2 regions of the Kitasatospora sp. NPDC056076 genome follow, and region 2 is predicted to be linked to the other one. Evidence: riboswitches for the same ligand, from Rfam matches in the RefSeq annotation. Region 2 holds a riboswitch; the other holds the start of a gene.

Region 1 (7,406 bases), on a different contig from region 2:
GGCCGCGGCCGACCAGCAGTGGCACGACGAGGCGTGGTGGCTGTGCGAGTCGCTGTGGCCGCTCTACCACGGTCGGAAGCTCTACGAGGACTGGATCGCCACCCACCGGACCGGCATCGAGTCGGCCCGGTGGGCCAACAACCCGGACGCGGTGGTCCGGATGCACAACCAGTTGGCCCGGGCGCATTACGAGCGCCAGGACTTCCGGCTCGCCGCCGAGCAGTTGGCGCTCGCCACCGAGCAGGTGCCGCTGGTGGCCAACCGCCAGGTGGTGGGCGTGCTGTACGAGACGGACGGCCTGCTGTGCCTGGCCGACGGCCGGCCCGGTGACGCCGTCGAGCGGTTCACGCTGGCGCTGGAGGAGAACCGGGGCGATGCCCACGGCGAGATCGTGCAGAGCTACAACCTGGCGCAGGCCCTGATCGCCGACGGCCGCCCGGAGGAGGCGCTGGCCGTGCTCGCGGAGGCCGGTGCCCGGGCCGTGGACACGGACGACCGGGACATGCTGATGAAGCTGCCGCTGGTCCGCGCCCGGGCCCACCGCGCGCTCGGCCGGCTCGACCTGGCCGTCGCGGACGCGGGCGACTGCGTGCGGCGGGCCGAGGAACGCAAGGCGTACCCGAAGGAGGCCCAGGCGCACACCCTGCTGCTCGCCCTCGCCGAGGAGCTGGACGACCCGGAGTTGGCGGCGCGGAGCCGGGCCCGGCTGCGGGAGCTGGCCGGTTAGGCCCTGTCCGGGCCGGTCAGGGCCCGGCGGTGAAGGCGACCCGGGTGCAGTGCCGGCCGGTGCGGACGGTGAGGCCGTGCTCGGGCAGGCCGGCCGGGTCGCCGCCGTCGGAGAGCCAGCAGGCGACGGCGGAGCCGAGCAGCAGGGGGTCGAGGACGGGCTCGGGGCTGCCGAAGTCGCGTGCGGCGTGGGCTTCGAGGAGTCGGCCGCCGGGCAGCCGGAGCAGGTGCCGGGCCGGGCCGAGGGCGGCCACCGCGACGGCGAGGCCGGGCAGTTCGAGGGCGGTGTCGGCGAGCCACTCGACGGCGGGGCGTTCGGCCCGGGCCTCGGTGCGGGCGAGGACTTCGGCGGTGTACCGCAGGGCGTCGCCCGGGTGGTCGTCGGTGAGGGCGTGGAAGCCGCGCGGGGTGTGGTCGTCGGGGTGGAAGGGGTAGCGCCGCAGGCTGACCTCCGTCCCCTCGCTCTTGCCCTCGACGTCGTACGCGCTGGGCCCTTCGCCGCCTCCGGGCCGGGGCGCGGGCTTGGGGTAGGGCGGCAGGACGGGTTCGCCGGCGGGCTCGTCGAGGCCGTCGAGGAAGGAGTAGAGCAGTGGGCGCAGCAGTCGGGCGGATTCGCCGCGGTGGGCGAGCGAGCGGTCGGTGATGGCGGTCAGGTCGGTGCGGTCGTCCGGGGTCCGGGCCAGGGCGAGTTCGAGTTGGGCGGCGAGGTCGCCGTCGGGGTCGAGGACGGGTGCGGCCTGGCCGAAGGCGTAGCTGGGGGACCGCGGGTCGAGTTCGGCGGCGCCGGTGGCGACGATCATCGTGGGCCGTCGCAGGGCGGCGCCGTAGAAGGAGACCGAGCCGTGGTCGCCGATCATGACGTCGGCGGCGACGAGGGCGGCCTGCCAGCCCTGGTGGGGCGGGACGAGGCGCAGGCCCATCCGCCGGGCGTCGTCGAGCAGGGCCGCCGGGTCGTGCCGGCTCCAGATGTTGGGGTGCAGCACGACGGCCACCGCGTACTCGTCGGCGGGCAGTCGGCGGACCAGCCGCTGCGGCAGGTCGGGGTGACGGCCGAATAACGAGTGCTCGCTCCAGGTGGAGTCGACGACGACGAGTCGGCGGCCGTCGACGGCGCCGAGGGCGGCGCGGTAGCCGTCGCGGGAGCGTCGGCTGCGCAGGATCCGGTCGAAGCACGGGTCGCCGACGACCTCGGCGACGTCCAGGGCCTCGGGGCAGGAGGCCCGCAGCCGGTCCAGCTGTTCGGGGTGGGAGAGGCCGAGGACGTCGACGAACACCTCTCCGCGGTGGGTGAGTTCGTTGCGGGAGAGGCCGGCGGAGCTGACCGCGTCGCCGGTGGACTCGGTGACCAGGCGGTTGTAGCCGGCACCGTGCGGGAGGACGACCAGGCGGGCGTCCAGCCGGTGCATGGAGGCGTGGACGGCGCAGGCGACGGCCAGGTCGAAGCGGTGGCGGACGGCGTCCTCCCAGTCCAGCACGGTGTAGCCGGGCAGGCCGTGGAGGTACTCGTCCAGGGCGCGGTCGGCGAAGGCGGAGCCGGGGTTGACGGTGAAGTACCGCTCGATGCCGTCCGGGTCGAGCAGGGTGAGGACGTCCAGGACCCGGGTCGCCGAGGTGAGGGTGCGGGCGACCGCCAGCACGCGGGCCTTGACCGGGCGGGTGTTCCAGCGGTCGGCGGGCCAGACGTGGGGGTGGGACGGCACATCGTGATCGTACTCACCCCGCCGCGCCCCCGGCGTGGTTTGCCGAGTGTCGGTCAGCCCGCCGCCGCGGCGGGCTCCTCGTGGTCGGCGGCGGCGCACTCGTCGAGGAGGGGGCGCAGGGCGTCGTCCACGAGCCGGTAGCGCACCACGCGTCCGTCCTTGTCGCCGGCGACCACGCCCGCCGTGCGGAGCAGTCGCAGGGCCTGGGAGACGGCCGGGTCGCGCATGCCGGTGGCGACCGCCAGGTCGCTGACGGCGAGCGGGCCGGCCCGGTGGAGGGCGAGCAGCAGGGCGAGCCGGCCGGGGTCGGAGAGCAGGGAGAACCGCTCGGCCCAGGTCCGGACGTGGGCGGTGTCCCCGATGGCGGCGATGGCCTCGCAGACCCGGTGTCCGTCGATGGTGCGGTGGCCCGCGCGGTCGGCCGGTACGAGATGCATGCGGACATTCTGGCAGCTCACGACCTGTGATCCTGGACACCTGCACAGGTGCGCAACCTTGCGAGGGTGTGGTCCTGCCCCTACGGTGTTCCCCGCCGTGGTGCTCGGGAAGACCGGTGACGGACCCTCAACAGGTCCCATTCCGGAGCGGCCCTCGCCACTGTGATCGGGGGACAGTCGTCCGGATCCACGTGCCACTGGGTGCTTCGTGCACCTGGGAAGGCGGGTCGGGAAGCCCCGTGAGCCAGGAGACCGGCCACGGCATCTCACGAAGTCATTCCACGAGGTGCTGGAGCGTGATCCGAAGATGACCCTGCCCGAAACCGCCGCGCCCGCCGAGGCGGGCCCCGCCCCCTCCGTACTGCCCACCTTCCGGTGGAAGCGCGAGGACACCCTCCGGACCGCCGGGTTGATGGGGGTGATCCTGGCCATGCACGTGGTGGCCTTCGGGACCCTCGTCTTCCTGGTCGCGCCGCACAACTACGCCGTCGGCACCCAGGTCTTCGGGGTGGGCCTGGGCATCACGGCCTACACCCTCGGCATGCGGCACGCCTTCGACGCCGACCACATCGCGGTGATCGACAACACCACCCGCAAGCTGATGGCGGACGGCAAGCGGCCGGTCTCGGTCGGCTTCTGGTTCGCGCTCGGCCACTCCTCGATGGTGGTCATCATGGCCGCCCTGGTGGCGGGCGGCGCCCAGCTGGCGAACACGCTGATGGACGACGACTCGGCCACCCACAAGTGGCTCGGGCTGGTCGGCACCACGGCCTCCGGGGCCTTCCTCTACCTGATCGGCGCGCTCAACCTGGCGGCGCTGCTCGGCATCCTCAAGGTGTTCCGCTCGATGCGGGCCGGGCAGTTCGACGAGTCGGAGCTGGAGGCGCACCTCGACTCGCGCGGCTTCATGGCCCGGATCCTGAACCGGGCGACCCGCTCGATCACCCGGCCCGGGCAGATGTTCCCGGTCGGCATGGTGCTGGGCCTGGGCTTCGACACCGCGACCGAGGTCACCCTGATGGTGATGGCCGGTTCGGGCGCGGCGGCCGGGCTGCCCTGGTACGCGATCGTCTGCCTGCCGCTGCTGTTCGCGGCCGGGATGAGCCTGTTCGACACCCTGGACGGGACGTTCATGAACTTCGCGTACCAGTGGGCCTTCTCCAACCCGGTGCGCAAGGTGTACTACAACCTGACCATCACCGGGCTGTCGATCGCGGTGGCCTTCATCATCGGCACCATCGAGCTGGTCGGCGTGCTGCACGAGAAGCTCGACCTGACCGACCCGGTGACCGGGTTCATCGCGGACATCTCGCTGGACAACGTCGGCTACGCGATCGCCGGGCTGTTCGTGGTGGTGTGGGCGATCGCCATCGCGTACTGGAAGCTGGCGGGCGTCGAGAAGCGCTGGACGCCCACGCAGCAGCAGTAGCGGTGGCGGCAGTGCCCGCGCGTCGCGAACGGCGCCTCCCCGAGCCGGGGAGGCGCCGTTCGCGTTCCGCCGTCAGTGCCGGTCGCCGTAGCGGCGGCGGAACTGCTCGACCCGGCCGGCGGTGTCGAGCACCCGGGACTGGCCGGTGTAGAAGGGGTGGCTCGCCGAGGAGATCTCGACGTCGATCACCGGGTAGGTGTTGCCGTCCTCCCACTCGACCGTGCGGTCACCGGTGACCGTGGAGCGGGTGAGGAAGGCGAGGCCGCCGACCTTGTCGCGGAAGACGACCGGGCGGTAGGCGGGGTGGATTCCGGGCTTCATGGCTGGGCTCCTCCGAGGGGGTTCGTGCGGTCAGCGCTCTTCGCGGAAGTCGACGTGCCGGCCCGCGACCGGGTCGTACTTGCGCAGGACCATCCGGTCCGGGTCGTTGCGGCGGTTCTTGCGGGTCACGTACGTGTAGCCGGTGCCGGCGGTGGAGCGGAGCTTGATCACGGGGCGCAGTTCGCTGCGGGCCATCGGGCGTCCTCCTGGGGTCTCGGGCCCGTGGACCCTCGGGGTCCGGGGGCCTCCGGGTGCGGGGTTCGCGGGGCTGGATCGGAACCGTACACCGAAATGGATGTCATTTTCATCTGGTGTAACGTGACCTCCGTCCTGCCCATTCCCGGACGCCAGGGAGCACCCATGTCCGCCCACTGCCGGCTCACCGGCCGCCGGCCCGGCTTCGGCAACGCGATCTCGCACTCGCACCGCCGCACCCCGCGCCGCTTCGACCCCAACATCCAGCGCAAGCGCTACTGGCTGCCCAGTGAGGGCCGGTACGTCCGGCTGGTGCTGAGCGCCAAGGGGATCAAGACCGTCGACACGATCGGCGTCGAGGCCGCCGTCGCCCGCATCCGCGCCCGAGGGTGGAAGGTCTGATGGCCAAGCAGAGCAAGATCGCCAAGAACGAGCAGCGGCGAGTGATCGTCGCCCGCTACGCCCAGCGCCGGGCCGAACTCAAGCGGCTCATCGCCCACCCCGGCACCGCCCCCGCCGAGCGCGCCGCCGCCCAGGCCGAACTCGCCCGCCAGCCCCGCGACGCGAGCCCCACCAGGGTCCGCAACCGCGATGCCGTCGACGGCCGGCCGCGCGGCTACCTGCGCGCCTTCGGCCTCTCCCGGGTCAACCTGCGCGTCCACGCCCACGCCGGACACCTGCCGGGCGTGCGCAAGGCGAGCTGGTGAGCGGCATGGACGGCACCAGGCTCCCGGTGGTGGTGGTCGCCGGGCTGCACCCGGACGAACGCCGGTCCGCCGTCGAGGAGTTGACGGCCGCCGCGGTGGACGCCGTGGTGCTGCGGCACGACCTGCGGGACGCCGCGCGCGGCCTGGTCCACCGCGAACTGCGGGACGCCGGCGGGGCGTTCGACACCGGCTCGGTCCCGCTGGTGAACGACTGCCCGTGCTGCGCCCTGCGCGAGGACCTGCTGCCCCGGCTGCTGGAACTCGCCGACGGCGGCCGGTACGGGCTCGCGGTGGTCGAACTCTGGGGCGGCAGCGACCCGCACCCCGCGGTCGAGGTGCTCGCCGGGGGCGAGGTGGACGGCCGCCCCCTGGCGGAGGCGATCGAACTCGCGGGCGTGGTCACCGCCGTCGACCCGGACCGGCTGGTCGGCGAACTCTCCGTGCCCGACGAGCTGGTGGAGCACGGGCAGCACACCGCCGCCCGGGACGAACGCACCCGCGCCGAGGCGCTCGCCCACCAGGTCGAGTACGCCACCACGCTCGCCGTGCCGCGCGCCACCGCGCACGCGCCGGGGCTCGCGCTGCTGCGCCAGCTCCACCCGACCGCCCGGGTGGTCCGGCTCGGCACCGGTGCGCTCGTCCGGGCCGCCCTCGGCGGCTTCGACGTGGCCGCCGCGCGCGACCGCGTCAACCCGGCGATCGCGCTGCTCCCCCAGGAGAGCGACGAGGCCGGGGTGAGCACCCTGGTCTGGGAGCGCCGCCGGCCGCTGCACCCGGAACGGCTGCACCGGGCCCTCGAACTGCTCGTCCCGGCCGCCCAGCGCAGCCGCGGCCGGTTCTGGCTCGCCAACCGGCCCGACCTGATGCTCGCCTGGGACGCGGCCGGGGCCAACCTCGCGGTCGAGGAGTGCGGGCCCTGGCTGATCGCCCTGCCCGACGCCGCCTGGGACCTCTACCCGCCGGCCCGCCGCGCCGCGGCCGCCCTCGACTGGCACCCCCTGCACGGGGACCGGGTGCAGCAGCTCAGCTTCACCGCGGAGGGGCTGGACGTCGACGGCCTCACCGAACTGCTCGACTCCTGCCTGCTCACCGACGCCGAACTCGCCGCCGGCGAACCCGGCTGGAAGGCCCTCCCGGACGGCTTCCGGGACCTCCTCGACCCCGTCCACCACTGACCGACCCCGCCCACCACCGCAAGGGAGCACCCGTGCGCAACCGCACCGCCGCGCCGAAGGCCCGGCCCAACCCGCTGGTCGCGGCCGGCATCGAGTACGTCGACTACAAGGACACCGACCTGCTGCGCCGCTTCGTCTCCGACCGCGGCAAGATCCGCAGCCGGCGGGTCACCCGGCTCACCGTCCAGCAGCAGCGGGCGGTGGCCCGGGCGGTCAAGAACGCCCGCGAGACGGCCCTCCTCCCGTACGCCTCCGGCACCACCCGTTAGCCCGGACCCGACGGCCCGGCACCACCCGACAGGAGCCCCCGATGGCAGTTCCCAAGCGCAGGACCTCGCGCAGCAACACCCGGCACCGCCGCGCCCAGTGGAAGGCGACCGGCCCGAAGCTCGTCCCGATCACCCTGAACGGCCGGGAGATGCTCGTCCCGCAGAACCTCGTCCCGGCCTACCGCCGGGGCCTGATCGACCCGGAGGGGAGGTGACGGCGGTCAGCGGGGAGTGCGCAGGGGCGCGCGGGGCGCAGTGGGGTGCCGGCGCATCCCTCGGGGGTGCTCGGCGGGCGGTTCGGGCCGGGGGTTCGTAGGCTCGACGCATGGCGGATGCGTACGCGGGGCGGCGGGAGCGGGTGAGGGAGCACTGCAGCGCGGCCGGCGCCGACGCGGCGCTGATCACCCGGGCGGCGAACGTGCGGTACCTGACGGGCTGCGCGCCCTG
Region 2 (7,406 bases):
TCGGGCGCAGGGTCAGCTCGAAGCCGGGGTCGAGCAGCATCTTCTGGCGATCGTCGGACATTACTGGCAGGCCTCGCAGGACTCGGGGTTCTCCAGGGAGCAGGCCAGTGCGGCCTCTTCCTCGGGGGTGAGGGTCGGGGTGTTCACCGGCACCGGCGTACCAGCGGCGGTGCGGGCGGCACCCGAGGCGGCCTGGGCGATCCGGGTCGCGGGGCGCGAGCGCAGGTAGTAGGTGGTCTTGAGACCGACCTTCCACGCGTAGGCGTACATCGAGCTGAGCTTGCCGATGGTCGGCGCCGCCATGAACAGGTTCAGCGACTGGCTCTGGTCCAGGTACGGCATGCGGGCCGCGGCCAGGTCGATCAGGGCGCGCTGCGGCAGCTCCCACGCGGTGCGGTACAGCGACCGGACCTGCTCCGGCAGCCAACCGAGCTCCTGGACGGAGCCGTTGGCGTCGCGCAGGGCGTCGCGGGTCTGCTGGTCCCAGACGCCGAGCTCCTTGAGCTCGCGCACCAGGTACGGGTTGACCTGGAGGAACTCGCCCGAGAGGGTCTCGCGCTTGAACAGGTTGGACACCTGCGGCTCGATGCACTCGTAGACGCCGGCGATGGAGGCGATGGTCGCGGTCGGGGCGATCGCGAGCAGCAGCGAGTTGCGCAGGCCGGTCTCGGCGATGCGGGCGCGCAGCGCGGTCCAGCGGTCGGTCCACTCCGGGGCGGCGCTCGGGAAGTGGTCGATGTGCAGCTCGCCGCGGGCGGCGCGGGTCTCGCCGTAGGCCTCGTGGCGGCCGAGCTGCTCGGCCAGGTCGGCGGAGCGCTCGTAGGCGGTGAGCATGATGCGCTCGGCGATCAGCGTGGACAGCCGGGCGGCCTCGGCGGAGTCGAAGTCGATCCGCAGCTTGAAGAAGACGTCCTGGAGGCCCATCACGCCGAGGCCGACCGGCCGCCAGCGGGAGTTGGAGGTGCCGGCCTCGGTGGTCGGGTAGAAGTTGATGTCCACCACGCGGTCGAGGAAGGTCACGGCGGTGCGGACGGTGGCGTCGAGGCGCTCCCAGTCCATGGCGCCGAGCAGGTCCTCGACGGACGCGCCCTCGGCCACGTGCGCGCCGAGGTTGACCGAGCCCAGGTTGCAGACGGCGGTCTCGGAGTCGTCCGTGACCTCCAGGATCTCGGTGCACAGGTTGGAGGAGTGCACCGTGCGGCCGGGCAGCGCGGTCTGGTTGGCGGCGCGGTTGGAGGCGTCCTTGAAGGTCATCCAGCCGTTGCCGGTCTGCGCGAGGGTGCGCATCATGCGGGCGTAGAGGGTCTGCGCCGGGATGGTGCGGACGGCCTTGCCGGCCAGCTCGGCCTTGAGGTAGGCCTCGTCGAAGTCGGCGCCCCACAGGTCGACCAGCTCGGGGACGTCGGCGGGGGAGAACAGCGACCAGTCGGCGTTGGCGTTCACGCGGCGCATGAACTCGTCCGGGATCCAGTGGGCCAGGTTGAGGTTGTGCGTGCGGCGCGCCTCCTCACCGGTGTTGTCGCGGAGCTCCAGGAACTCCTCGATGTCGGCGTGCCAGGTCTCCAGGTAGACGCAGGCCGCGCCCTTGCGGCGGCCGCCCTGGTTGACGGCGGCGACCGAGGAGTCGAGGGTGCGCAGGAACGGGACGATGCCGTTGGACTTGCCGTTGGTGCCGCGGATCAGGCTGCCGCGCGAGCGGATGCGCGAGTAGGACAGGCCGATGCCGCCGGCGTGCTTGGAGAGGCGGGCGATCTGCGCGTAGCGGTTGTAGATCGAGTCCAGGTTGTCCAGCGGCGAGTCCAGCAGGTAGCAGCTGGACATCTGCGGGTGCCGGGTGCCGGAGTTGAAGAGCGTCGGCGAGGAGGTCAGGTACTCCAGGCGGCTCATCAGGCCGTACAGCTCGGACACCTCGCGCACCGACTGCTCGGAGTCGCCGACCGCCAGGCCGCAGGCGACGCGGAGCAGGAAGTGCTGCGGGGTCTCGATCACCTTGCGGGTGATCGGGTGGCGCAGCAGGTAGCGGGACTGGACGGTGCGCAGGCCGAAGTACTCGAAGCGGTCGTCGCCCTTGGTGTCGACGAGCGCGTTCAGGGCGTCGGCGTGCTTGGCGACGAAGGCCGCGGTGGTGTCGCCGATCAGGCCCTCGGCGTGGCCGACGGCGATCGAGGCGGAGAAGGAGGTCGAGCCCTGGCTGTTCGCCTCGTCGACGATCTCCAGGGCGAGCAGGCGGGCGGCCAGCTTCGAGTACTGGGGGTCCTCGGCGATCATCGACGCGGCGGCGTCCACGGCCAGGCCGCGCAGCTCGGCGAAGTCCGAGCCGGCGTGGCGGCCGCGCAGCGCGGCGGCGGCGACATGGCCGGGGTCGACCTCGGTGAGGTCGGCGCTGCGGTCGGTGAGCAGCCGCAGGAGAGCACCGCCGGGGTCGGAGACCGTCGGGTCGGTGAAGGCGGTACCGGAGCCCTGGGCGGGCAGGGTGACTGAGGCAGCGGTGGTCAAGGCGCTCTCTCCTGGCGGCGATCGTGCGGCGGTGATCGGGGTCACCCGGGCCGATCTGGGCAGGGGAGCACGGCGCGAACGCAAAAAAGCGTCGCGCGAGGTGTCTCCCCGGCCCGCCCGCGAGGCCCGGAGGGGTGGTGCTGGTGCTTGGCGCGGCCTCTGCGGGAGGGCCGTGGCGCACGCTGTTCGGCAGGTACTCGGACTCGCGGTACGGCTGCTGGAGCCGCCCGCACACCGCTGCGGGGCAGTCCCGGATTCCCACCGGGTTCCCCTGCATCGACAGCAGAAGCGAGCATACATGTAGTGGTGTCTCCTCGATGCGACACCACATGTAGTACGGCGTGGTGTGTTGTCGCGATGACGGGTTGTGCCCGGGCCGGTGGCGGTTCGTGGACGTCCGAGGCCCGGAACCACGCTCCGGACGTGTCGCGGCCGCCCGCCGGACACCCCGGATCCGGGTGCCGGACACCCGGGCCCGGCGCGCCGGGCGTCCTGGTTTCGATACGGAACGGTCACCGGGCCGAGGGGCGGTGCGGGTGATGCCCTACGATCTGGGCGCATGAGCGACGGAACTGGTGTACCTGGGCACGGGCCGCAGGGGACGCCTCCCGCCGGGCCGGGGGGCGCACAGAATCAGCAGCCGGTGGGGCCGGGTCCGGTGCCGCCGCCGGGCGGTGGTTTCGGCCCGCCGCCGGCCTCGTACGGACCGGTGGCGCCGGCGGCGCAGCCGTTCTCCCAGCCCGTCCCGCCGGTGCCCCAGCCGGCGCCCCAGCCGGTTCAGCCGCCGGCTCCGCAGCCGCAGTGGCAGCAGGCCCCGCAGCAGGCGGTTCCCGTGCAGCAGTCGGGTCCCCCGCAGCAGCCGGCCGCGCCGCAGCAGCCGGTCCCGCCGCAGCGCGTCGAGCCGGACTGGGCGGCGCTGGCGGACCGCAACGAGGCCGACGGCAGGCGCAAGCGCCGGGTGAGGATCATCGGCGGCGCGGTGGCCGTCGTCCTGGTGGGTGGTCTGGCCGCGGGCGGAGTGCTGCTGTTCGGCAAGAAGGACGACCCGGCCAAGCCCGGTGGCGGTGCGGTCGCGTCCGCGTCCGTCTCGGGCAAGCCGACCCCCGGCCCGTCGAACGGCGGCCCGTCGACCCCAGGCCCGTCGAACGGCGGTGCGGCCGCGGGAGGGCAGCCGGACGACCCGTCGAAGCCGATCTGGGAGGTCGCCACCGACCCGGCGCCGCAGGACGCGGGGGCGCTGTTCTCCGCGCTGCAGGTGACGGTCAACGGCGTGTCCTGGAACCGGACCGTGGTCGCGCTGGACCAGCCCTGCTGGGACGGCAACTCCACCACCGGCGGGCTCGGCAAGGTCCTCGGCGACCAGGGCTGCCAGAAGGTGCTCCGGGCGACGTACGTCTCCGGCGACAGCGCGGTGACCGTCGGTGTCGCGGTCTTCGACCACAAGATCCAGGCCGAGACGGCGATGAAGAACTACGCCGGGCAGCTCAAGGGCCTGCCCGCGCCGGGCGGCCCGGCGTTCTGCGCCAACCCCGGCTGCACCGGCACGCACAGCAGCCTGGGCCGGTACGCCTACTTCACCGTCGAGGGCTCGGCGAAGGGCGGCAACGCCCCTGACGCCGCCGCGACCGCGGCGTCCGCCGGGTTCGCCGAGCACGTGAAGGGCCAGCTGCTCCAGCGGGCCAAGGCGGCGGGCTCGGCCACGGCGGGTTCGCAGGGCACTCCGGCGGCCGCCGCGACCGGCTGACCCGCGGTGACACCCCGGTCCCGGCGGACCCGTTCGCCGGGACCGGGGGAGTGTGGCAGGCTCTCGTCGGAGTCATTCGTACGCGTGTTCCGGTTGCGTCCGCGGGGGTCGGCGCCGGCGAGAAACCGGAGGAGCGGTCGTGGCCCTGCCCAGAGTCCTGCGCGGTAGGCCGGCTGTGCTGGCCGCGGCCGGCATCGTGGTCGCCGCCGGCAGCCTCGTGCTGCTGGACCGCGACGACCGGACCGACCCCGGACAGCCCGTCCGGGTACCGGTGTCGGTCGGGGCCCCCGGCCGCACCCTGCCGCCGGACGTGGGCCGGGACCTGCTGGCCCGGGACCCGCAGGCCTCGCCGAACGCCCGTGCCGTCCAGCAGTTCCTCGCGGACCTGGAGGCCCAGGCCCGCACCGGGCACAGCGGCGGCACGGTGATCGGCCAGCACGTCGAGGCGCACAACGAGCGCAACAACCCCGAGTACGGCGACTACCGGGGCACCAAGCAGGTCGGTTACTACTACAAGAAGGCCGCCGACATCACCGGCCGCCTGCCCGGCTTCATGGAGACCGACCTCGGCCCCGGCTACGGCCAGAACGCCTGGGGCGTCGGCAACCCGCGCTCCTACTCGGCCGGCCGCTGGCCCACCTGCCGCACCGGCTGGCAGTACACCGACGACGCCGTCGACCTGATGACCGCCGTCTGGTCCGGCCACCCGCGCGCCGACGACGGCACCTACGACGGCTCCGGCGTCCAGCAGAACTGCGACGGCAGCACCACCGAACTCCCGGACAACGGCGGGGCCCCGGCCGGGATCGTCGGCATGTCCTTCCACGAGCCCTACCCCGGGTCCGCCGTCAAGTCCTTCGACCGGGTGCTCTGTTCGAACTCCCCGGCGGCCAAGGACCCGGGCTGGTTCGGCCGGGTCGTGGACGCCGGGGGCGACACCCCCGAGTACCGCGCACTGGTCACCGACCTGTCCTACCTGGCCGACCACCTGGAGTACCTGGCCGCCCACGACGTGCCGGTGCTGCTGCGCCCCTACCACGAGATGAACGTCCAGGACTGCGCCAGCCGGTTCTGGTGGGCGGGCCAGAAGCCGGCCGACTACCAGGCGCTGTGGCGGATCACCTACAAGTACCTGGTGGAGACCAGGGGCCTGCACAACCTGCTGTTCGTCTGGACACCGGTGTCCTGGGACGGCGCCCCGGGTGTGGACCCGTGGGACTACTACCCGGGCTCCCAGTACGTCGACGTGGTCGGGGTGGACGACTACAGCGGCAGCCCCGCGCACCCGATCGGCACCGGCGAGGTCTGGACCAAGCGCTACTACGACGGGCTCGCGGCCTACCACAAGCCGAGGATGCTCGCCGAGTCCTTCGCCGTGCCGGTCAACTCCCGCCAGCCGGACACCCTCGGCCGCACCCCCTGGACGATCTGGACGGTCTGGGGGCAGTCCCTCACCTCCGACAACCTGGCCCCGGACCAGCCGCGCAACTCCGGAGCGGACGTCAACGCCACCTACCACAGCCCGTTGGCGATCACCGGCGGCTCCGGACCGTCCGGCGGGAGCATCGACTGGGGCGGGCTGCACGTCCGCTGATCGGGCCCGGATCGGTTGAACGGGCGGAATTCCGGGTCCGTTGTGCCGTGTGGCATCCTGTGGCGGCGAAGCCCGAGGGCTCGGTGAACGGTCGGGAGAGGACCGAAGGGGCGGGGGTACGGGGATGACACAGGCACGTCCGATACGCGGGGCCGGTGGCCTGGCGGTCGGTTGGGGCGTGGTGCTGCTCGGCTGGGCGGCCTACAACTGCTTCGGGCAGGTCGGCTTCGCGACCTACCTCAAGGGCATCTTCTACTACGGCGGGACCTCGGTGGACGCCGAGACCGGAAGCCTCAACTACGGCCTGCTGTACCTGGCCGCGGGCATCCTGCTGCTGCGCGGGCGCTCCTGGGCGCTCGGGGTGGCGGCGGGCGTGGCACTGGTCGAGGGCTACAACCGGGTGCGCAGCCTGACCGGCGCGCTGCTGGACGAACCGCAGCGGCAGTGGTTCACGGGGACGACCGAGGGCGGACTCAAGCTCGCCACCTTCGCGCTCGGCGTGGTCGTCACCGCGACGCTGATCGTGCTGCTCGCCCGCTCCAAGTGGCGGGAGCAGCCGGAGGGTTCCCCGGCCGGGACGCCCTGGCCGCTCACGCAGGGCGCGGTTCCGGCCGCGCCGCTGCCGTCCGCGCCGCAGCCGGGTCCGTACGGAGTGCCGCAGCCGGGGCAGCCGCAGCCCGGGTGGCCGGCCCAGCCGCCGGCTCAGCCGGTGTGGTACCAGCAGCCGCAGCCGCAGGCCCAGCCCGCCGCCTGGCCGCCTGCGCAGCCCCAGCCGGTGCCGCCCGTGCCGGGTCCGTACGCCCAGCAGCCGCCCCAGGCGGCGCCGACGTACCAGCCGACCGCGCTCCAGCAGCAGTGGCCCGCCGCCCCGCCCGCGCCCGCCCCGCCCGTGCCCGCCCCGCCCGCGCCCGGCCCGCAGGGCGCCGCTCCGGTGGCCCCCGGCCCGGTCGTGCCGCCGCCCGCGGACGCGCCGCCGGCCCCGCACCCGCCGCAGGCCTGACCGACCGCCCGGACTGACCGACACCAGACGAGGAACGACTTCCGCCATGACGTCCACAGCCCCTGCGCGGACGGTGCTCACCACGTCCCGCGAGGCCGCCCGGCTCGCCGAGCGACAGATGTCCTGGAAGCCCCGGGTGCTGCCGTTCTACACCGCCTTCGCGATCATCTTCACCTTCTCGATCTGGGCGTACGTGCCCAACCCGACCCCGCTCGGCTGGGCGATCACCATCCTGTGGGGCATGCCGGTGTTCGGTGTGCTGATCGGCTTCCAGGGCGTGCTGATGGTCCGCCGACGGCTGCGGCAGGTGGACCGAATGACCCCGCCCGCGCCGGCCGAGGACGACTTCCTGATCGTGCTGGTGCCGACCATCGGCCGGCACGACACCTACCCGGCGCTGGAGCGCTCGGTGCTCTCGTACGTCGAGCACCTGCCGTCGTACTTCCCCTGGATGAGGGTGGACATCCTCACCGAGGAGGGCTGCGCCGCCGCCGAGAAGATCGACGAGCTGGCCGAACGCCACCCGCTGATCCGGGTGGTGACCGTGCCGAAGGCGTACGAGACGGCCAACG

What was found. A riboswitch is a leader RNA that binds a small molecule or an ion and turns the genes downstream of it on or off. The one in region 2 is predicted to bind cobalamin.
Region 1: it holds a riboswitch for cobalamin, as region 2 does, so the genes downstream of both, ACFC1T_RS18860 (HoxN/HupN/NixA family nickel/cobalt transporter) here and ACFC1T_RS31390 (ribonucleoside-diphosphate reductase subunit alpha) in region 2, are expected to answer to the same signal.

What each region holds. Positions count from the first base shown of each region.
Region 1 covers NZ_JBHJWG010000020.1:66,293-73,698, reverse strand. The annotation lists gene ACFC1T_RS18875 (AAA family ATPase) at 1-727, shown strand, start outside; gene ACFC1T_RS18870 (hypothetical protein) at 744-2,426, opposite strand; gene ACFC1T_RS18865 (ArsR/SmtB family transcription factor) at 2,480-2,863, opposite strand; cobalamin riboswitch at 2,945-3,139, shown strand; gene ACFC1T_RS18860 (HoxN/HupN/NixA family nickel/cobalt transporter) at 3,171-4,292, shown strand; gene ACFC1T_RS18855 (type B 50S ribosomal protein L31) at 4,365-4,613, opposite strand; gene rpmG (50S ribosomal protein L33) at 4,644-4,808, opposite strand; gene rpmB (50S ribosomal protein L28) at 4,974-5,210, shown strand; gene rpsN (30S ribosomal protein S14) at 5,210-5,515, shown strand; gene ACFC1T_RS18835 (CobW family GTP-binding protein) at 5,521-6,690, shown strand; gene rpsR (30S ribosomal protein S18) at 6,723-6,959, shown strand; gene rpmF (50S ribosomal protein L32) at 7,001-7,174, shown strand; gene ACFC1T_RS18820 (aminopeptidase P family protein) at 7,285-7,406, shown strand, end outside.
Region 2 covers NZ_JBHJWG010000049.1:23,073-30,478, reverse strand. The annotation lists gene ACFC1T_RS31395 (ribonucleotide-diphosphate reductase subunit beta) at 1-61, opposite strand, end outside; gene ACFC1T_RS31390 (ribonucleoside-diphosphate reductase subunit alpha) at 61-2,472, opposite strand; cobalamin riboswitch at 2,667-2,799, opposite strand; gene ACFC1T_RS31385 (hypothetical protein) at 3,329-4,240, shown strand; gene ACFC1T_RS31380 (glycoside hydrolase family 26 protein) at 4,380-5,834, shown strand; gene ACFC1T_RS31375 (hypothetical protein) at 5,959-6,834, shown strand; gene ACFC1T_RS31370 (glycosyltransferase family 2 protein) at 6,881-7,406, shown strand, end outside.